3 regions of the Devosia sp. SL43 genome follow, and region 3 is predicted to be linked to each of the others. Evidence: predicted binding sites of a transcription regulator. Region 3 holds the regulator's gene; each other region holds the start of a gene.
The links. The regulator PhoB, encoded in region 3, activates phosphate uptake and scavenging genes when phosphate is short. The targets are predictions, from matches to a motif close to TGTCATNNANCTGTCAT.
Positions count from the first base shown of each region.

Region 1: a site for PhoB is predicted at 4,893-4,909, ahead of IM737_RS09140 (DUF1868 domain-containing protein). Genes of this name have one in related genera too.
Region 2: a site for PhoB is predicted at 3,484-3,500, ahead of IM737_RS12740 (DUF2794 domain-containing protein). Genes of this name have one in related genera too.

Region 1 covers NZ_CP063401.1:1,853,708-1,860,625, forward strand. Annotated here, with positions in the region: gene IM737_RS09115 (thiamine phosphate synthase) at 103-702, shown strand; gene IM737_RS09120 (tetratricopeptide repeat protein) at 699-1,799, shown strand; gene efp (elongation factor P) at 1,921-2,487, shown strand; gene IM737_RS09130 (inositol monophosphatase family protein) at 2,490-3,284, shown strand; gene IM737_RS09135 (bestrophin-like domain) at 3,323-4,096, shown strand; gene IM737_RS09140 (DUF1868 domain-containing protein) at 4,103-4,846, opposite strand; gene IM737_RS09145 (flagellar motor protein MotA) at 4,984-5,991, shown strand; gene IM737_RS09150 (peptidoglycan -binding protein) at 5,995-6,918, shown strand, end outside.
Region 2 covers NZ_CP063401.1:2,593,246-2,600,163, forward strand. Annotated here, with positions in the region: gene thpR (RNA 2',3'-cyclic phosphodiesterase) at 1-91, opposite strand, end outside; gene IM737_RS12715 (Bax inhibitor-1/YccA family protein) at 289-1,059, shown strand; gene IM737_RS12720 (GNAT family N-acetyltransferase) at 1,160-1,657, shown strand; gene IM737_RS12725 (AAA family ATPase) at 1,660-2,127, shown strand; gene IM737_RS12730 (GNAT family N-acetyltransferase) at 2,137-2,616, opposite strand; gene IM737_RS12735 (DUF1176 domain-containing protein) at 2,595-3,062, opposite strand; gene IM737_RS12740 (DUF2794 domain-containing protein) at 3,080-3,424, opposite strand; gene IM737_RS12745 (DUF1223 domain-containing protein) at 3,759-4,496, opposite strand; gene IM737_RS12750 (GNAT family N-acetyltransferase) at 4,572-5,120, opposite strand; gene acnA (aconitate hydratase AcnA) at 5,209-6,918, opposite strand, start outside.
Region 3 covers NZ_CP063401.1:1,348,354-1,355,271, reverse strand. Annotated here, with positions in the region: gene chrA (chromate efflux transporter) at 1-953, opposite strand, end outside; gene IM737_RS06685 (MFS transporter) at 1,139-2,764, shown strand; gene IM737_RS06680 (DMT family transporter) at 2,768-3,190, opposite strand; gene IM737_RS06675 (DMT family transporter) at 3,187-3,678, opposite strand; gene phoB (phosphate regulon transcriptional regulator PhoB) at 3,898-4,599, opposite strand; gene phoU (phosphate signaling complex protein PhoU) at 4,755-5,465, opposite strand; gene pstB (phosphate ABC transporter ATP-binding protein PstB) at 5,488-6,270, opposite strand; gene pstA (phosphate ABC transporter permease PstA) at 6,341-6,918, opposite strand, start outside.

The sequences.
Region 1 (6,918 bases), 510 kb from region 3:
TTCTTTTGCGCCGGTTCCTGGCTTCGCCTATTGGAGAAACGTCCTCTTTGTCGCCAAAATACCCGGCCACATGAGGAGCGCGCGTCGAGTATCCGGAACCCCATGCCCCCCCAGCTCTATCTGATCACCCCAGTCGCTGCCGATCCGGAAACTTTTCCCGCCACGCTGATGGCCGTGCTGAGCAAAGCCGAATTCTCGGCCCTGCTCGTCCGCCGCGGCGGACTGGACGATGCCAGCTATGCCAGGCTTGCCACCGCGCTGATCAATGTCGGCCAGGGCGCCGGCTGCGCGGTGCTGCTCGAAGACGACGCCGCCTTGGCCAAACGCCTCGGCGCCGATGGCCTGCATGTGACTGGCGGTCCCAAGGCCGTCAAGGATGCTGTGGCCGCACTCAAGCCTGATCTGATCGTTGGCGTCGGCAATGTCGGCAGCCGTCACGACGCGATGACCGCGGGCGAAATGGATGTCGATTACCTGATGTTCGGTCCGCTGGATGGCGAGAGCGACCCTGCTGCAATCGACCTCACAGAGTGGTGGGCATCGACGTTCGAAATTCCCGCCGTACTGAGCGATCCGCAGGCCGGCGCCGATGCCGATAGCCGCGGCGCCGAGTTTCTGGCTTTGTCGACCAGCGTCTGGTCTTCCCCTTCACCCGCCGCAGCCGTGGCGGCCATCGTTTCCGCATTGGGAGAGAGTGCATGAGGCGCCTGTTTCCCCTGCTGGTCCTGCCGCTGCTGACCCTGCCGGCGCTGGCCCAGGATGCTGCGGCGCCAGTCGAGCCCGCTGCGACCGAGGATACCCAACCCAACCCCGCCGAGCTCATCAGCGAGCAGGTCTTCGGTCCGCGCGTGCCGACCGATCTGGCGTTCGGTGCCTTTCAACGCGGCTATTTTCTCACGGCACTGGAATTTGCACTGCCCCGCGCGGAGCAGGGCGACGCTGCGGCCCAGACACTGATTGCCGAGCTTTACGCCAAGGGCCTGGGCGTGGTGCAGAACGATCAGCGCGCCGCCGGCTGGTACCAGCTGGCCTCCGACAATGGCGACATGCTCGCCACGTTCGAGCTGGCGCTGTTCTATCAGGATGGCATCGGCGTGCCCAAGAACCGCGCGCGTGCCGCCGATCTGTTCAAGAAGTCGGCAGATGCGGGCTACATTCCCGCCAAGTACAATATGGCCCTGCTGCATGTGGAAGGCACCTATGCCGCGCCCAGCCTCGTCACGGCCGCCGGCCTGATGAAAGAGGCCGCCGATGCCGGCCTGCCGGAAGCGCAGTATGACTATGGCAGCATGCTGATCGAAGGCGCCGGGCTGGCGCCCAATCCGACCGAAGGCACGCGCTATATTGGCCTCGCCGCCGAGCAGAACCTGATCGCCGCGCAGATTGACTACGCGACACTGCTCTATATGGGCCAGGGGATCGAACGCGACGTGGCGGCCGCAGTGTCCTGGTATGCCCGCGCCGCCGATGCCGGCAATGCCGTGGCCCAGAACCGCTATGCCAAGCTCCTGGCTGTCGGCGAAGGCGTGCCGCTCAATCTCGAAGACGCCGCCATGTGGCGCGCGCTGGCCCGCCGCCAGGGGCTGAGCGATCCGTCGCTCGATCGCTTGCTGGTCTCCATTCCGGAGGCCGAGCTGGCCAGCGCCGAGGAACGGGCGCGCTTCTGGCCGTCGCGCCCGCCCACCGAGGAAACCATCCTCGAAATCCCTACCACCGGGGTGCCTGAGACGACCGGCCCGACCCTGCCGGTGCCGACCGAGGTGCCCTCCGCCGAGACACCCGCGGCGCAAGACCCTTGAATATCAGGGCGTTCTGAGGCAATAAGCCGGCACGCCAACCAGCTCAATCAACCTTCGGCCAGCCGCATCCGGCGCGCGTGGCCCGCTCCGACAATTTCGCGTACCCGAAAGCAGCATCCGCATGGCCAAGATCAATGGCAACGAAATCCGCCCCGGCAATGTCGTCAACCACCAGGACCGCCTCTGGGTCGCGGTGAAGGTTGACCATGTGAAGCCCGGCAAGGGCGGCGCCTATGCCCAGGTCGAACTCAAGGCCATCCTTGGCGGCACCAAGCTCAACGAGCGCTTCCGCTCGGCCGAAACGGTCGAAACCGTCGAACTCGAATTCCGTGACTTCACCTATCTCTACGAACAGGGCGACAGCCTCGTTTTCATGGACCAGGACAGCTACGAGCAGGTCGAGCTGCCCAAGGACTTCGTCGGCGAGCGCGCTGCATTCCTGCAGGACGGCATGAAGATCACGCTCGAAATGCACGAGGAAACCCCGCTCGGCATCAAGTTCCCCGCCAACGTCATCCTCGAAGTCACCGAGGCCGACCCGGTGCAGAAAGGCCAGAGCGTTTCCAGCCAGTTTAAGCCGGCTATCCTTTCGAACGGCCTCAGGGTCCTGGTGCCCCCCTTCATCGCTGTGGGCGAACGCATCGTCGTCGATACGACCGAGGCCACCTACATGCGCCGGGCCGACTAATCATGGCACGCTCAGCAATCCTCAATGTCATGGTCAACGCCGCCATCAAGGCCGGCAAGTCGCTGACCAAGGACTTCTCCGAAGTCGAGAACCTGCAGGTTTCCCGCAAGGGCCCGGCCGATTTCGTGTCCAAGGCCGATCTCCGGGCAGAGCAGATCGTCTATGACGAACTGCTCAAGGCCCGCCCGACCTACGCCTTCCTGATGGAAGAAGGCGGCGAGGTCGCCGGCACCGACGGCCAGCACCGCTGGCTGATCGATCCGCTCGACGGCACCACCAACTTCCTCCACTCGATCCCGCTCTTCGCGGTCGCGATTGCCCTGGAGCGCGCCAACGAGATCGTCGCCTCTGTCATCTACAATCCGGTGATGGACGAGCTCTACACTGCCGAAAAGGGCGGCGGCACCTGGCTCAACGATCGCAAGCGCCTGCGTGTCGCCGGCCGCAAGTCGCTGGCTGATGCCGTGATCTGCACGGGCATCAAGACCCAGGGCACAGCCAACGACGCGCTGCAACTGCGCCAGCTGGCCCATATCAACCCCGCCGTTGCCGGCATCCGTCGCTCGGGCTCCATCTCGGTGGACATGGCCTGGCTGGCCTCGGGTCGCTACGACGCCATTTGGGAAGCCGGCCTTGCCCCCTGGGACGTGGCGCCGGGCCTGTTGATGGTCAAGGAAGCCGGTGGCTTCGTGTCCGATTATGCCGGCAGTCCGGGCTCGGTTTGGAATGGCCAAGTTGTCGCCGGCAACGAAAGCATCCAGGCCGCCCTGCTCAAGCAGTTGCGCTCGATCCAGTAGGTATTTGACTCTTTGCCCCCGCCCGGAGAGGCTGGGGCATGGGCCATCTCTACGACATCTTCGTTGGAACGATCTTTATCGCCGGCACCGTGGCGCTGTCGCTTGCCGTCTACCTGACGGCGCGTTGGTTCACGCGCAAGGCGCCGCCGGATCGCCACCCGGAAATGGCTGGCGCCATGGTCATGCGCATCGGCGCCCTGCACGGGTTGATCCTCGCCCTCGTCTTCGCCCAGGAAATGGCCGGATATCAGCGCCTCGAAACGCATACGGCGACCGAGGCCAGCGCCATCGCCGATGTCTATAACGACGCGGCGCGCTACGACCCGGTGGCACTGATGCCGCTGCAGCAGACCATGGTGTCCTACACGCGGGAAATCATCGAGTCCGAATGGCCATCGCTCGGCCGCGATGAAGGGCTCAGCGCCGAAGCCTGGCTGCAATGGGAGCGGGCCTATGCCATGGCGCTGGACCTGGAACCCGCGAATGCGCGCCAGACCAGCCTGCGCGACCACATGATCGCCCAGCTCCATGCCATCGCAACCGCCCGCAATCTGCGGGACGCCGATGGCAGTGGGTCAGTCTTCGTTTTGTTCTGGTTCGCCGCCCTGTCAGGAGTCGTGCTGATCGCCCTGGGCTACTACAGCCATCGCCCCGAGCCGCACAACCTGGTGCTGATGAGCCTGTTCAGCGCCTATACCGGCGTCATCCTGTTCCTGATCTACGGCTTTTCCAACCCCTATGCAGCGCCAGCGGCGCTGTCGCCGGCACCGATGGAGCGGCTATACGAGCAGATCTCGGCGCCGTCTCAGTAAGCGGGCTCAGGCCGGTTCAACTGCTGTCGAATGCGGGCTGTTCTCAAACACACGCAGCTCCTCGAACCAATTCATGTCCTCGAAACTGCAGAAAGCTGGGGCGCGCAGTTCGATGACAGGCGCACGACGCCGAATGTCGGCAAAGGCCTGATCGAGCGTGGCCTTCCAGCCCGGTAGCGCCGCATCGTCGAGCCAGTCGATGACATAGGCCATGGTGATGTGGAACTGGTAGCTGTCATGGTCGGGATGGCGATAGCCGAACGCCTCGGCAAAGCCATTGCGCCAATCAGCCATGGCATAGCGGTCTTCGTCCGTAACGCCGTCGACGATCAAGCCTGTCGGCACCACAGCGGTAACCTCGACATTGAACGGCCTGCGTGGCGCGAACAGCTCTAGGCGCTTGGCGAACAGTTCGGTCATCTCGGCGATCGGCGTATCGCCAGCCACGTCCGCCGGCCAATAGGGCATGTTGCGGCGGCCCTCGATAATGCCCTGGAACAGGGTCATGTGGTAGCTCTCGATCGGTGTGAAGGCGAGCTTGCCGGCATCGGGCATGGCCCGGAAGCGGTCGCGGACGTCCGCGAGCACGCTCTGTGTTTCGGAGCCTTCCACCAGATGACAGACCACGGTATTGCCCGGCTCAGGCTGGAAGACACCAGACCGGTCATAGCGGGTGCCCAGATGCCGCGGCGGCAAAGCATGCGCTGTTTGGCCATAGTGGGCGGCGAGTTCGTCCAGATTCAGAGGCATCAGCAAATATCCGGGTTGTGATCGGCCAACCGCATAGTGCTGCAAGACGAAGCTTCCATGACGCTTGGCCACTCGTTAACCTTTGTCATTGTCACGCCTAACTGCGCTGACTAGTCTGCGCACTGTGATTTGCGCGTATGGGCAAGGTTTCAGGCAAGATGACGCAAGGCTACGATCCCTACCACCTGGCCAGCCCGACCGTTTATCTCGTCAAGATCCTGATATTCCTCGTGCTGGTGGCGCTGGTTGCCGCCATTCTCGGCACCCAGATTCTCACATTCTTCTGGGCCAACCCCTTCATAAACTCGCTGATCTTCTTTGCCCTGTTCGTCGGCATCTTCCTCAGTTTCCGCCAGGTCATCCGCCTGTTTCCCGAAGTGAAATGGGTTAATTCTCTGCAGGACGGCAGCACCACCAATGTGCGCCCGCCCATCCTGCTCGCCCCGGTTGCCGGCATCCTGCGCGAGCGGATCGGCGAGGCGGTGATCACCCCGTCCTCGATGCGCTCCATCCTCGATTCGGTGGGTAACCGCCTCGACGAAGCCAAGGACACCTCGCGCTACCTTACAGGCCTCCTGGTGTTCCTCGGCCTCATGGGCACGTTCTACGGCCTGCTCGAAACCGTCACCTCGGTGGCCGGTGTCATCAACGCCCTCGATGTCAGCAACGGCGATTCCGCCTCCCAGTTTGCCAGTCTGCGCGAGGGCCTGTCCGCCCCGCTTGGCGGCATGGGCACGGCGTTTTCATCCTCGCTATTCGGCCTCGCCGGCTCGCTGGTGCTGGGCTTTCTCGACCTGCAGACCAGCCAGGCGCAAAACGCCTTCTATACCGATCTCGAAGACTGGATGACCTCGATGACCGAGCTCGACCATCCGGTCACCGCCATGCAGGCCAATGCCGGCGGGCCGGAAATGCAGGCCATGTTCGACAAGCTCGGAAGCTCGATGCAGAACCAGAATTCGAGCCAGAACGCCATCCGCGCCATGGCCGAGCTGGCACGCGGCATCGACGGTCTGGTCAAGCATATGCGCACCGAGCAGGATGACCTGCGCAAGCATATCGACGAGCAGGGCGAGACCAACCGCAAGCTGCGGGAGCTGATCGACGCCGTGCTGACCCAATCCGACACCGATCGGCGGAACTAGCCCATGCCGGGAGCCCGTTCCCGCCGGCGCGTCGAGGCCAATTACTGGCCCGGCTTCGTCGACGCCCTGTCGAGCCTGCTGCTCGTCATCATCTTCATGCTGTCCCTGTTCATGCTGACCCAGTTCTTCTTGGGCCAGGAACTGGAAGGCCGCGACACCGCCCTCGCCCGCCTCAACAGCCAGATCGCCGAGCTGACCGACCTGCTGCAGCTCGAACGCGCCAACGCGGACGACCTGAACACCCAGATCGCCACGCTGACGGCGACATTGGGCTCCGCCCAGGCTGACAATGCCAATCTCAACACGCAGCTGGCCGGCATCGGTGCTGGTATCGACGGCAAGGACGAAACCATCGCCGGCCTCCAGGACGATCTGCTGTCGGCGCAGGAATTGTCCGACGAGGCCAATGCACAAGTGGCCCTGCTCAACCAGCAGCTGGCCGCTCTTCGCACCCAGATCGGCGCGCTGGAGGCCGCGCTCGAAGCCTCGGAAACTCGCGACACCGAATCCCGCACCCAGATCGCCGACCTCGGTCGCCGCCTCAACCTGGCGCTGGCCCAGCGCGTGCAGGACCTGACCCGTTATCGCTCCGACTTCTTCGGCCGCCTGCGCGAAATCCTCGAAGGCCGCGCCGATGTCCGCGTCGTCGGCGACCGCTTCGTGTTCCAGTCCGAAGTGTTGTTCGAGCCCGGCCAGGCCGACGTCCAGTCCGAAGGTCTGCCCGATCTAGACGCCCTGGCCGACGCCATCCTGCAGCTCGAAACCGAGATTCCACCTGACATCAACTGGGTGCTGCGCATCGACGGCCACACCGATAGCCGCCCGATCAGCAATGCCCGCTTCCCCTCGAACTGGGAACTGTCAGCCGCCCGCGCCATCTCGGTGGCGCAGTATCTGGTGACGCGCGGCGTATCGCCCAACCGGCTG
Region 2 (6,918 bases), 1.2 Mb from region 3:
TCCAGCGCGCGCCGGTGAGCCCGCCCCGCTTCAGTGACAGGGCAAATCCCACATCGGCCGGGATTTCGAGGCCGGTGAAGAGCCGGGGCATAGGGCCCTCCTCTGTCTAGGATCAGCACGATTCGCCCTTCGACCGTAGCACAAGCGATCTTCTCGGCCAGTCGATTCGTCGCAGCGGGGCAAGATCACTTGTAAACAACTGGCACCGCATCCATATTGCCTCATCAAGTGGCAACCAATGCCCACCGGCGGTGCAAGAGACCGCATTAATTGGGAAAGGAACCGACTATGGCTGAATATGACCGTCAGACCCTCGGAGCTCGGGCCGGCTCGGCCTTGGCCATCGACGAGGGCCTTCGCAGCTACATGCTGCGCGTCTACAATTATATGGGTATCGGGCTGGTTGTGACAGGCGTTGCGGCCTACTTCGCCGCCGCCGCCGCCATCACCACCAACCCGGACGCCGCCGTTGGCCAGCTGGCCAATGGACAGCTCGTGACCCAGTGGGGCGCATTGCTGTTCGCAAGCCCGCTGCAGTGGGTTGTGATGCTCGCGCCGCTCGCCTTCATCCTGGTGCTGAGCTTCGGCATCAACAAGCTCTCCGTGCCGGCCGCTCAGGCCACGTTCTGGGCGTTCTCGGCCGTCATGGGCCTGTCGCTGAGCTCGATCTTCCTGGTCTATACCGACGCTTCGATCGCCAAGGTGTTCTTCATCACCGCCGCGACGTTCGGTGCCATGAGCCTCTACGGCTACACCACCAAGCGTGACCTGACCCAGATGGGCAGCTTCCTGATGATGGGCCTGATCGGCCTGATCATCGCCTCGCTGGTCAATATCTTCATGCAGTCGTCCATGCTCGAATTCGCCATCTCGGCGGTCGGCGTGCTGATCTTCGTGGGCCTGACCGCCTACGATACGCAGAAGATCAAGGAAGGCTACTCGGAGTCCTACGGCGCCGATGTACTGGCCAAGGGCGCCATCATGGGCGCGCTGAACCTCTACCTCGACTTCATCAACCTGTTCCTGATGCTGCTCCGCCTGTTCGGCAACCGCGAGTAAGCACCAGAGCGCTTGATCCTGGTATCAAGCAATTTGGTTGGACGATATCTCGGACCGCAGCCTACAAAGGCTGCGGTCCTTTTCATTGTGCCCGAGCATCATGTCCGACGTTATTCTGCGCGCCTTCGCCTGGAGCGACATTCCCGCCATCACGGCCATCTACCGGCACTATGTCGATAACACCGCCATCACCTTCGATACTGAAGCGCCGGGCGAGCCCGCCATGGCGGAAAAATTCGGGCACCTGGTGGCACTGGGCCACCCGCTGATCGTGGCCGAACAGGACGGCCAGGTGCGGGGCTATGCCTATGCCAGCTTCTACCGGCCGCGCGCCGCCTACCGTTTCACCTGCGAAGATTCGATCTACCTGCACCCCGACGCCACCGGGAAAGGTCTCGGCCGCATCATGCTCACCGAACTCATCGCCCGGTCCAAGGCCTTCGGCTTCAAGCAGATGATTGGCGTCATCACAGCCGATACGAAAAACTCCATCGCCATCCACGAGAAATTCGGCTTTCGCTATGTCGGCAAGTACGAGGCCGTCGGCTACAAGTTCGACCGCTGGCACGACATCGTGCACCTGCAGCTGACGCTGTAGCCGTGGCTGTCCTGACCCTGATGGTCGGTTTGCCAGGATCGGGTAAGACCACGCGTGCCAAGGCACTAGCCGAAACGACCAAAGCCCTGCGGCTGACCCCCGACGAATGGCAGACGCGACTGTTCGACGACGACATGCATCACCCGGACCATGATCGCCGGCATGAAGAGATCGAAGCCATCATGTGGGAGATTGCCGCCTACACGCTCTCCCGAGGCGGCGATGTCGTCTTGGATTTCGGACTTTGGACCCGTGAGGAGCGGCGGCAGTTTGCGGCCAGGGCGGCCTCGCTTGGTGCCATGTGCAAAGTCGACTTCGTGGCCGTCCCGCTCGAAGAGCTTGAACATCGCATTTCCGACCGGAACCAGCTGGTCGGAAGCCACTTCGCCATCCCTGTCGCAATCCTGCGGGATTGGGCGAAGTTGTTCGAGGCACCAGACGCAGAAGAGCTTGCAGGGCGGTTCGGCTAGAAGCTCGATTCATCCGCTGCCCTGGAGCGTCTTGCTCATCGGGTAGCCCGCTTCCGGCGTGCCGCCATCCTCGTCGATCCAGCCGATGCCACGATAGAAGTCCCGTGCCGTCGCGGTGCTGTCGAGCCTGCCGCGCACAACACCGCCCGCAACCATCGCGGCCTCCAGAGCGACCATGAGCGCTTTGCTTATGCCACGGAAGCGATGATCCGGATGCACATAATTCAACGTGACCTTGTCGCCGTTGATGCCACCGACGGCAACCACCACGCTCTCGCATTCCGCCACTATCAAGGTCACATCCGGACGCACCAGGAGTTGCCGAAAGGTCTCGACAGACTGGTTGTTGACCCAGCGCAACACCGTCGCCGGGTCGTCGCCGTGGTCCGGCCTGCATAGCTCGATGATGGAGTCCGCGCGTATCTCGTTCATCACGACGCAATCGTCGTGCTCAGCCAGCCGGATTGTCAGCTGCGGAAGCGGATGCATTCGTCGATGGCCTCGAGCGCCTCGTCCGAACCCTCGAGGCTGATATCGCCGAGTTGCTGACCGTCCAGGCTGATCTGCACGCTCTCACCATTGCGCATGGCCGACACCAGGCCCTGTGTCAGAATCGAGCCCTCCGCCTCGCGCATATAGGCAAAGGTATCGCTGCTGCCGGGCTCGAGCTCGATGGGCAAATCGAAGGTCTCTGCCCCGATCGTGAATGTCAGGTAGGTCAGCGGCTGCTTCTTGTTGAAGCTGGCCCCCGCCGCAGGCGTGAACAGCAGGTAAAGTTCGCCGAAATTGCTGAGCCCACCTTGTGGATCGCCGCATTCCAGGCTGAGCCAACCCTCTTGCTCGCTACCACCGCCGGCGGCAAATGTGCCCATGTTGTAGTCAGTACCCCAAGGCGCAGCCAGGGCGGGCACCGCCAGCGTGAGGCCAGCTAGCACGCTTATCGCCAACCTGATCATCCAACCACCGCCAGTTGTGGATCAAGCACCCGCAGCACGAGGCCGAGCTCATGCCCGCGCTTGAGGATACGGCCCTGCTGGTTGGTCACCGCGTATTGCCCCTGCCGATTGCGCAGGCGCGGCGTCTTCTCGATGATGAATAGCGGGCGTTCCGAGACACGCGCATAGATCGAGAACACGGCACGGTCGCGCAGGAAGTCCATCGCATAGTCACGCCACTCCCCCTGGCCCACCTTGCGGCCATAGACATTGAGGATCAGCGCCAGTTCCTTGCGGTCGAACGCCACAATGGCCGGGATCTTGGATGGAAAATTTGTTACCGGCTCGCTGGCATGCACCAGCGAGAGGGAAATGGTCTTGTTATCAGGCGTGCGACCCTGCACCGTTCCGATAGTCTCCGTGTCAACGCATTGTCATGATTGCGGCATTCGCCCGCGGATGCAAGACCAAGCCGATGCCCAAGTAAAATTCCCCATTCCGGTCACAATTTGTCCCTGAACGCGCCAGATTGACGCATCAGGGTGTGGTCATTGCCTCCAGTGGCTGGCGCCAGGGCTGACCGAGCCCCCAAACCTTGAAGTCCCGGTGCCAGCCGCCCTTATTTTTAGTTGACCAGTCAGTACTGTCCCGTCCTTGCCCCAAAGGACGGGACTTTTCTTTGTGCGCTGCGTTTGATCAGGGCTCGAACGAAGCAGCGCCCAGAATCGGGCCGGGCATGCCGTTGCGTTCCTGCTGCACGATCACGGCGATGCCGGTGCTGTTGTCTGATAGCACTTCGGGAATGGGCAGCTTGAGATTTGCGCCGGTAGCGCCCTCCCACATGCCCAGCACCTGCCGGTTGGTCACCACCTGGGTATAGACCATCGACTTGCCGGCATTGTCGCCCTTGTCGATCGTCACATCGGCCCGATCGAGATAGGTCACCATCCACACCACCGCATCGTCGAGCGAGGTATTGGGCGGGATGGCGATCTTGAGCATGTCGCCATAGCGCGAAATATCGACGGCCAGCGGCAGGCTGGCCCCATCGAGCGCCGCATGCACCTCGCCGCGACGCGATCCCACGACACCCTTGGCGCCATTGACCACCATCTGCGGCGTATAGATACGCGACGTACCCCAGCTCTCGTTATAGGCGCGCTGGCGATCGGAAAAATCGGCGTCGCCGAATGTATCTTCCCAGCCCACATAATCCCAATAGTCGACGTGATAGGCCAGGGCGATCACATCGCCTTCCTCGGCAAGACTGGTCAGTAGCGCATCGGCCGGCGGGCAGGAGGCACAGCCCTGGCTGGTGAACAGTTCCACCACAGCCTTGGGCCGTGCGCGCATGTTTTCGGCGCTGGCCGGATGGACCAGGGCAACGAGCGTGACGATGCCAAGGACGGTGCCAAAGAGGGGTCTAAGCGTCATGGGCACGGTTGTAAGCCGGGGCGACAGAGCCCCGCCAGTCAAAAGAGGGTGAGAGGCGGAGAATCTCGCGAAGCTTCAGAGTCTCCGCCAGCGCTCGACCGTGATGGCGTAGAGCGTCGCATCGAACTCATCGTCACCATCCCGAAGCCTCGCCTCGTGAAGGCAACTCATGCCAAGCCGCTGCATGACCGCGATGCTGCGGTGATTGGGCGTATCGGCCATCGCGACGATGCGGTCTCGACCGAGGACCTCGAAGCCATAATCCATCCAGGCGCGGCCCGCCTCGGTGGCATAGCCCTGGCCCCAATAGGCGGGAATCAGTCGCCAACCGACCTGCAGGTCATCGGGATACCACTGCTGTTCCACGCCGAGACCAGCGGCACCCAGGAAGACGCCATCGCTCCGGCGCTCAACCGCCACCATACCCTCGCCGCCGCGGGCACCGGCATTGGCACGGCCCATCGTGGCTTCCGTCCGTTCGGCACTCCACACCCCACCAAGAAACTTCATCACCTCGGGATCGGCACAAATCCTCTGGTAGAGCGGCACGTCATCGCGGCGGAACATGCGCAGGATCAGGCGGTCGGTGGTGAGGATGGTTTCGCCGGTCCAGATGTCTGCCATGTCATTCACTCACAGGGTCATGTAGTCAGGCGCCCCAAACAAAAAAGTGGCGGCCCGAAGGCCGCCATTGCAACTCAATTCGATGCCCCTACGCCGCGACGAGACTGCGCAGCACAAAGTGCAGAATGCCGCCATGCTTGTAGTAGTCGAGCTCGTTGGCCGTATCGATGCGGCACAGCGTTTCGATGCTGACCACGGAGCCATCGGCCCGGGTGATCTTGACCGTGACCTTGGCGCGCGGCGCGATTTCGGTGACGCCTTCGATATCGATGGTTTCCGACCCGTCGAGCCCTAGCGTCTGCCAGCTCTCGCCATCGGCAAACTGCAGCGGGATCACACCCATGCCGACCAGGTTCGACCGGTGGATGCGCTCGAAGCTCTGGGCAATGACGGCGCGCACGCCGAGCAGGTTGGTGCCCTTGGCGGCCCAGTCACGCGACGAGCCGGTGCCATATTCCTTGCCGGCGAAGATCACCAGCGGCGTGCCGGCTGCCTGATAGGCCATTGCAGCATCGTAGATCGCCATCTGCGAACCGTCGGGTCCCTTGGTATAGCCACCCTCTACACCTGGGAGCATCTGGTTCTTGATGCGGATATTGGCGAAGGTGCCGCGCATCATCACCTCGTGGTTGCCACGACGGGCGCCGTAAGAGTTGAAGTCGCGCGGCGCGACCTGACGCTCCTCGAGATACTTGCCGGCCGGTGTGCTCGCCTTGAACGAGCCGGCTGGCGAAATATGGTCCGTCGTAATGGAATCGAGGAACAGTGCCAGCACCTTGGCCCCAGCGACATTGGTCACCGGCTTGGGCTCCATCGACATGCCTTCGAAATAGGGCGGGTTCTGCACATAGGTCGAGCTGGCATTCCAGCCATAGGTCTCGCCACCTTCGATGGCGATGTTCTGCCAATGCGTGTCGCCCTTGAATACATCGGAATAGCGGCCCTGGAACATTTCCTTGGTCACGTGCTTGCGCACGATCTCTGCGATCTCGTGGTTGGTCGGCCAGATATCCCTGAGATAGACCGGCTGCCCATTGCTGCCGACACCCAGGGGCTCGGTGGTGATGTCGATCCTGACCGAACCGGCCAGCGCGTAAGCCACCACCAGCGGCGGCGAGGCGAGGAAGTTCGCCTTGACGTCCGGATTGATGCGGCCTTCGAAATTGCGGTTGCCCGACAGAACCGACGTCGCGACCAGATCGCCAGCCTGAACAGCCTTGGAGATTTCAGCCGGCAGCGGACCGGAATTGCCGATGCAGGTGGTGCAGCCATAACCGACCAGGTTGAAGCCCAGCGCATCGAGATCTTCCGACAGGCCCGCGCTATCGAGATAGTCGGTGACGACCTGGCTACCGGGCGCCAGCGACGTCTTGACCCACGGCTTGCTGACGAGGCCGAGCGCCCGCGCCTTGCGAGCCAGCAGGCCCGCCGCCACCAGCACGGAAGGGTTTGACGTATTGGTGCAGGAGGTGATTGCGGCCACCACCACGTCGCCATGGGTCAGCGTATAGTCCTGGCCATCGACCTGGATCGCCGGATCGTCGGTCTTGCCGAATTCCTTGGGCAAAAGCTCAGTGAACTTGGCCTTGGCATCAGCCAGCACGATGCGATCCTGTGGCCGCTTGGGCCCCGAGATCGACGGCACCACGGTGGTGAGATCGAGTTCGAGCGTCGCGGTGAACACCGGATCCGGCGAATTGGTTTCGCGGAACATGCCCTGGGCGCGCGAATAGGCCTCCACTAGCGCCACGCGCTCCGGATCGCGGCCAGATGTAGTCAGGTATTTCAGCGTGTCGGC
Region 3 (6,918 bases):
GGCAGGAATACGGCGATGAGGCAAATGATGGCCCCGGCAATGCCGTCAGGCGCAGGCCCCATGACCGCGCCGAGATAGGCAGCGAATGTGAACAGAGGGCCCGGCATGGCCTGCGTCGCGCCATAGCCAGCCAGAAAGGCGTCAGTGCTCACCCAGCCGGGGCGTACCACCTCGGCTTCCAGCAGAGGCAGAACCACATGGCCGCCGCCGAACACGAGCGAGCCCGCCCGGTAGAAGGAATCGAAGAGAGCCACCCCCTGCGAGGCGGTCGTTGCGGCAAGGACCGGGAGAAGAGCCAGCAGCAGGACGAATAGAGCGAGGGCGATCAGTCCGGCCCGTTTCGATACGGGGAATGTCAGGTGACCTGCGGTGGCAACGGGAGCGCCTCGGCACAGCCACAGCCCGGCCAAGCCACCCAAGATCAGGGCTGCCACCTGCCCAATCGCGCCGGCAAGCAGGATGACGAGCAGTAAGGCGGCCACGGAGATGCTCGCCCGCTCCCGGTCAGGGGCAAGGTTTCGCGCCATGCCCCAGACCGCTTGCGCGACAACGGCGACGGCAACAATCTTCAGGCCATGCAGCAGGCCCAAGCCGATCGCCCCCCCAAACCAAGCTGCGCCATAGGCGAACAACACGAGAATCAGGGCCGAAGGGAGCGTGAAAGCCGTCCATGCCGCCAAGGCGCCGACCGGCCCGGCCCGCAGCAGCCCGAGAGCGAAGCCGACCTGGCTCGATGCCGGGCCGGGCAGGAACTGGCAGAGCGCCACGAGGTCGGCATAGCCGGCCTCGTCGATCCATTTGCGGCGAACAACCAGCTCGTCGCGGAAGTAGCCGAGATGGGCGATGGGGCCGCCGAACGAGGTCAAGCCGAGTTTGAGGAAGGCGCGGAAAACCTCACCCGCTCGAGCAGCCCTCACGGTGGGTCGGGGAACGGCTGAATCGGTTTCAGTCAATTGTCGGCGCCCATGATCGTCGTCGCCTGACAGACTAGAGGGTTCGTATGCGCTATCAATGACAGTCCGGCGCCTTTGTAGATTTCCGTCTTCTGCCAGTGCGCTTGCACTCATGAGCACGCCTGGTGTGCTTGCATCGCGCCCGGCCCGGTCCTAGACAGTCGGTGCGAACAAAGGGATGCGAGATGGCTGATCGACCGTCCGTGCTGGCGCCATTCAAGCACGAGACTTTCCGGCTGTTGTGGCTGGCGACGCTGGTGTCGAACCTGGGTGGACTGGTGCAGTCGGTGGGTGCCGGCTGGATGATGACCACGCTGACGGACTCGCACAACATGATCGCGCTGGTGCAGGCGTCGACGACGTTGCCGATCATGGTATTTTCGATCGCGGCGGGGGCGCTGGCCGACAATTTCGATCGGCGCACGGTGATGCTGATTGCGCAGGTCGGCATGATGGTGGTGTCGCTGGCGCTGGCGGCGATGGCGATATTCGGGCTGCTCAATCCGTGGCTGCTGCTGGGCTTTACCTTCCTGATCGGGTGCGGGACGGCCTTGTTCAACCCGTCGTGGCAGGCGTCGATGGGCGATATCGTGCCGCGCAGCGATCTACCGGGGGCGGTGACGCTCAATTCGATGGGCTTCAATATGATGCGCAGCGTCGGCCCGGCGGTGGGCGGGCTGATCGTGGCGCTGGCGGGAGCTGCGGCGGCGTTTGCGGTCAATGCCGTGTCGTATCTGCCGCTGATTGTGGCGCTGACGCGCTGGAAGCCGGAGCGGCCGGCGAACCGGTTGCCGCGCGAGAATTTCGCCAGCGCCATGTGGGCGGGCATCCGCTACGTGTCGCTGTCGCCCAACCTGACGACAGTGCTGCTGCGCGGTTTCCTGTTCGGCTTCGGCGCAGTGGCGGTGCTGGCGCTGCTGCCGTCGGTGGCGAGCGAATATGTCGGCGGCGGGGCGCTGGTCTATGGCACGCTGCTGGGCTGTTTCGGGCTGGGGGCCATCGGAGGGGCGTTTCTCAACGGGCGGGTCCGCGAGCGCTTCAGCAATGAAGTGATCGTCCGGGCAGCCTGCATCGGCTTTGCGGTGAGTTGCGTCGGGTTGGGCTTCAGCCGCGATCCGGTGCTCAGCCACTTCGTGCTGTTGCCGGCGGGCGCCTGCTGGGTGCTGTCGCTGTCGCTGTTCAATGTGTCGATCCAGCTGTCGTCGCCGCGCTGGGTCGTGGGGCGGGCGCTGTCGCTGTACCAGACGGCAACGTTTGGCGGCATGGCAGCGGGGAGCTGGGTCTGGGGCCTGAGCGCCGACGCCGTGGGGCCGGACTGGGCGCTGGCCATGGCCGGATGGGTGCTGCTGGCCTGCGCGGTGGTGGGACTGCGACTGCCGCTCGCACAGTTCGATCAGCGCGATCTCAACCCGCTCAATACGTTCAACGAGCCGGTGCTGAAGCTCGATCTGCGGCCGCGCAGCGGGCCGATCATGGTGATGATCGACTATGAGATCGCGCAGGAGGATATCCTCAAATTCCTGGCGCTGATGGCGGATCGGCGGCGCATCCGCATTCGCGACGGGGCGCGGCAATGGGGCCTGCTGCGCGATCTGGAACGGCCCGACATCTGGGTCGAGACCTACCATGTGCCGACCTGGGTGGACTATGTGCGGCACAATATGCGGCGGACCAAGGCGGACGCGGACAATATCGAGGCGCTGCGGGCCCTGCATCGCGGAGAGGGTCTGCCCAAGGTACACCGGATGATCGAGCGGCAGACGGTGCCGCTGGAGGACGACACGCCGCTGCGGGATATGCCGGAGGTTTGAACCTCAGCGCGGCCGCTGGGTGAGGGCCACGCCGCCCAGGATCAGCACGACGCCGAGGGCGCTGGCCCAGAGTGTTACCGGCGCGCCGCGCAGCAGGTCGAAGATGACGCCGAACACCATCTGGCCGCCGATGACCAGCAGGGCGGTGTTGATGGCGCCGATGCGGGCGATGAGCCAGCTGCCGGATGCCACGAATATGACGCCGACCGGGCCGCCGAGGAAGGCCCACCATGGGGTCTGCATGGCGCCCTCGGTGATCAGGCCGCCGATAACCAGACCCAGCACCGTGAGCAGGGCAAAGCCGACCAGGTGGTTCCAGAACGAGGCAATAAGCGGCGTGGTCGAGAGGGCCAGGCGGCCGTTGAGCTGGCGGCTGAGGCTGACCAGCACGCCGGCCAGCACCGCGTAAAAGACGAAGAGGATCATGCGCCGCTCCCCTGACCGAGAAGGATGATCAGTAGGCTCCCCAGCCCGATCAGGGCGATGGCGCCGATGTCTCGCAAATCCAGCCGGCGGCGCGGCAGGCCGAACAGGCCTAGCGTGTCGGCGGCGAGGCTGAAGGCGACCTGGCCGGCAAGGCCGAGGGCCAGCGTGCCGGCGACAGCCAGCGGGGAATTGACTGCCGTCGAGGTCAGCATGACGGTCACGGCGCCGGACAGGCCGCCGAGATAGGCCCAGAGTGGTGGTCGGTTGGCGGTGCCGGGCGCGACTTTGGAGCGCGTGCGCCAGAGCAGCGCCAACAGGACGATGGCAGCGAGGGTGCCGGTGCCGTGGGCGAGCCAGGAGGAGAACAGTGCTCCGCCGGTGCGGCCGGATTCGCCGTTGAGGAACACCATCAGGGTCAGCAAGCCGCCGCTGGCGAAGGCGGCGATGAGGTGGAGGGGCTGGGGCCGTGGGGTGGAGGCGGTGGACATGGGGACGACTCGGAGGGGATTGCTGGAGGACAATCGGCCAGTCGGGTGAGTGTGCCAAGACGCTATGTGGGACGGGGACGGGGGGAAGAAAGAATACCCCCACCTAGCCTCCCCCTGAAAAGGGGGAGGGACCGATTGAGTTTGCGGCACAATTGGAGGCTAGGCACCAGCCGGATTCCTCCCCCTTTTCAGGGGGAGGCTAGGTGGGGGTACTCTTGCTCAGGCGACCTGGGCGAAGCGTTCGTCGAAAGCGTAGCCGGCGCCGCGGACTGTGCGGATGGGGTCGCTCTCGCGGCCGCGGTTGATGGCGCGGCGGAGGCGGCCGATATGGACGTCGACGGTGCGCTCGTCGACATAGACGTCGTTGCCCCAGACGCCGTCGAGCAGTTGCTCGCGCGAATAAACGCGGCCGGGATGGCGCATCAGGTATTCGAGCAGGCGATATTCGGTGGGACCGAGATGGACGTCGCGGTTGGCGCGGCGGACGCGGTGGGTAGTGCGGTCGAGCTCGAGATCGCCGACCTTGAGGGCGGCGGTGACCAGGTTTGGATTGGCGCGGCGCAGCAAGGCGTGGATGCGGGCGATCAGCTCGGGAACGGAGAAGGGCTTGACGACATAGTCGTCGGCGCCGGTGGCGAGGCCGCGGACGCGTTCTTCTTCCTCGCCGCGGGCGGTGAGCATGATGATCGGCACGCGGGCGGTTTCATCGCGGGCGCGGAGGCGGCGGCAGAGTTCGATGCCGGAGATTTCGGGCAGCATCCAATCGAGCAGGATCAGGTCTGGCAGCTTGTCCTGGATGGCATGCTGGGCCTCGTCGCCGGTTTCCGCGGTGACGACGCGGAAACCCTCGGCTTCGAGGTTGTAGCGCAGCAGGATGGCGATATCGCCTTCGTCTTCGACGACGAGGATAGTGGCGGGCATGGAGTGGCTCCCGTCGGGGTGCGGGCCGGCTACGCCGACCGTTGTTTCATCTCCAGGTCATCCCCGCGAAAGCGGGGACCTCTGTTTAGAGGCAACGGAGGTTCCCGCTTTTCGCGGGAATGACCCGGTGGGTGTTGCGGCTGGCGTGCGTGACGTCAGGCCTTGATCTGGGTGCGGTGCAGTTCCTGCACGTCTGATGTCAGTTGCTTGCCGGTCTGCAGGTAGTAGGCACGCTCGGCGATGTTGGTGGCGTGGTCGCCGATACGTTCCAGGCTCTTGGCGCAGAACAGAAGGTGTGTGCAGGGCGTGATGTTGCGCGGGTCTTCCATCATGTAGGTGAGGAGTTCGCGGAACAGCGAGGTATGCATGGCGTCGACTTCGTCGTCGCGGTTGCAGACTTCAATGGCGCGAGCCGAGTCGCGGTTGGAATAGGCGTCGAGCGCTTCCTTGATCTGGCGCAGCACCAGGGCGGTCATGTTCTTGACGCCATTGTAGAAGGTGGGCTGCAGGCTCATGCCTTCGAGTTTGAGCGAGCGGCGGGCCAGCTGCTTGGCCATATCCCCGACGCGCTCCAGATCGGAGGCGACATGGATGGCGGTGACGATGGCGCGCAGGTCCGATGCCATGGGCTGGCGTCGGGCGATCATGGACACGGCCATGTCGTCGATCCTGCGCTGCATGTCGTCGATGCGCTGGTCGGCGATGATGGTGAGGTCGGCCAGCTCGCGGTCGAGCTTGAGCAGGCTCTTGGTGCCGTTCTCGATGGCGACTTCGACCTGGCCACCCATTTCGGCGATGGTCTGGGCGAGGGCGGTGAGTTCGTCGGAATAGGACTGAACGATGTGGTCGGTGCCGGTATTGGCCATAGTAGCTTCCTCTTCCCGGCCCTTAGCCGATACGGCCCATGATATAGTCCTGGGTCTGCTTGTGGACCGGGTTGGTGAAGATGTCTTCGGTGACGCCTTCCTCGATCAAATTGCCCAGGTGGAAGAAGGCCGTTTTCTGCGAAACGCGAGCGGCCTGCTGCATGGAGTGGGTGACGATGACGATGGTGTAGTTCTCGCGCAGTTCGTCGATCAGCTCTTCGATGATGGCGGTGGCGATGGGGTCGAGGGCAGAGCAAGGCTCGTCCATCAGGATGACTTCAGGGCCGACGGCGATGGCGCGGGCGATGCACAGACGCTGCTGCTGGCCGCCGGAAAGCCCGGTGCCGGGCTCGTTGAGGCGATCCTTGACCTCTTCGAACAAGCCCGCCTTGCGGAGCGAGGAGACGACAATCTCGTCCATGTCGGTCTTGGAGCGCGCAAGGCCATGAATCTTGGGGCCGTAGGCGACGTTTTCATAGATCGACTTGGGGAACGGATTGGGCTTCTGGAAGACCATGCCGATGCGGGCGCGCAGTTCGACCACGTCGAGCGCGGGATCGTAGATATCCTCGCCGTCGAGCTTGATCGTGCCGCCGACCTTGGCGCCTTCGATCGTGTCGTTCATGCGGTTGATGCAGCGCAGGAAGGTCGACTTGCCGCAGCCCGAGGGTCCGATGAAGGAGGTGACGGCGCGATCGGGAATGTCGATCGAAATGCCATGCAAGGCCTGCTTGGCGCCGTAATGCACGGTGACATCGCGGGCAGTCAGGCGAATCTGGCGTTCGAGCATGTCGGTCGGGTTCATTGCGGTGTTCACTGATTGCTGGGTCATTTTGATCTTGCCGGCGACCATATCCATTTGATGCTTCCTTTAGCTAGGCGCGCTTTTCGAGGCGCGAGCGCAGATAGATGGCGACGCCGTTGAGCAGGATCATCACGAGGAGGAGGACCATGATCGCGGCGGCGGTGCGCGGTTCGAAGAAATTGCGGTTTTCGTTGCCCTGCCAGAGATAGATCTGGACCGGCAGGGCGGTGGCCTGATCGAAAGGCGTAGCGGGCACGGCAGCGACGAAGGCCTTCATGCCGATCAGCAGCAGGGGAGCCGTTTCGCCGAGGGCGTGGGCGACGCCCAGGATGGTTGCGGTCAGGATCGACGGAAAGGTGACCGGCAGCACATGGTGGAACACCATCTGCGTCTTGGACGCACCCATGCCGAGCGCAGCCTGGCGCAAGGCCGGGGAGACGCCGAGCAGGGCGCCGCGGGTGGCGATGATGATGGTGGGCAGCGTCATCAGCGTCAGCACCAGGCCGCCGACGATCGGCGCCGAAATGGGCAGGTGCATGTAGTTGATGAAGGCAGCGGCGCCGAGCAGACCGAAGACGATGGAGGGCACTGCCGCCAGGTTGTTGATGTTGACCTCGATGAAGTCGGTGATGCGCGACTTTGGCGCGA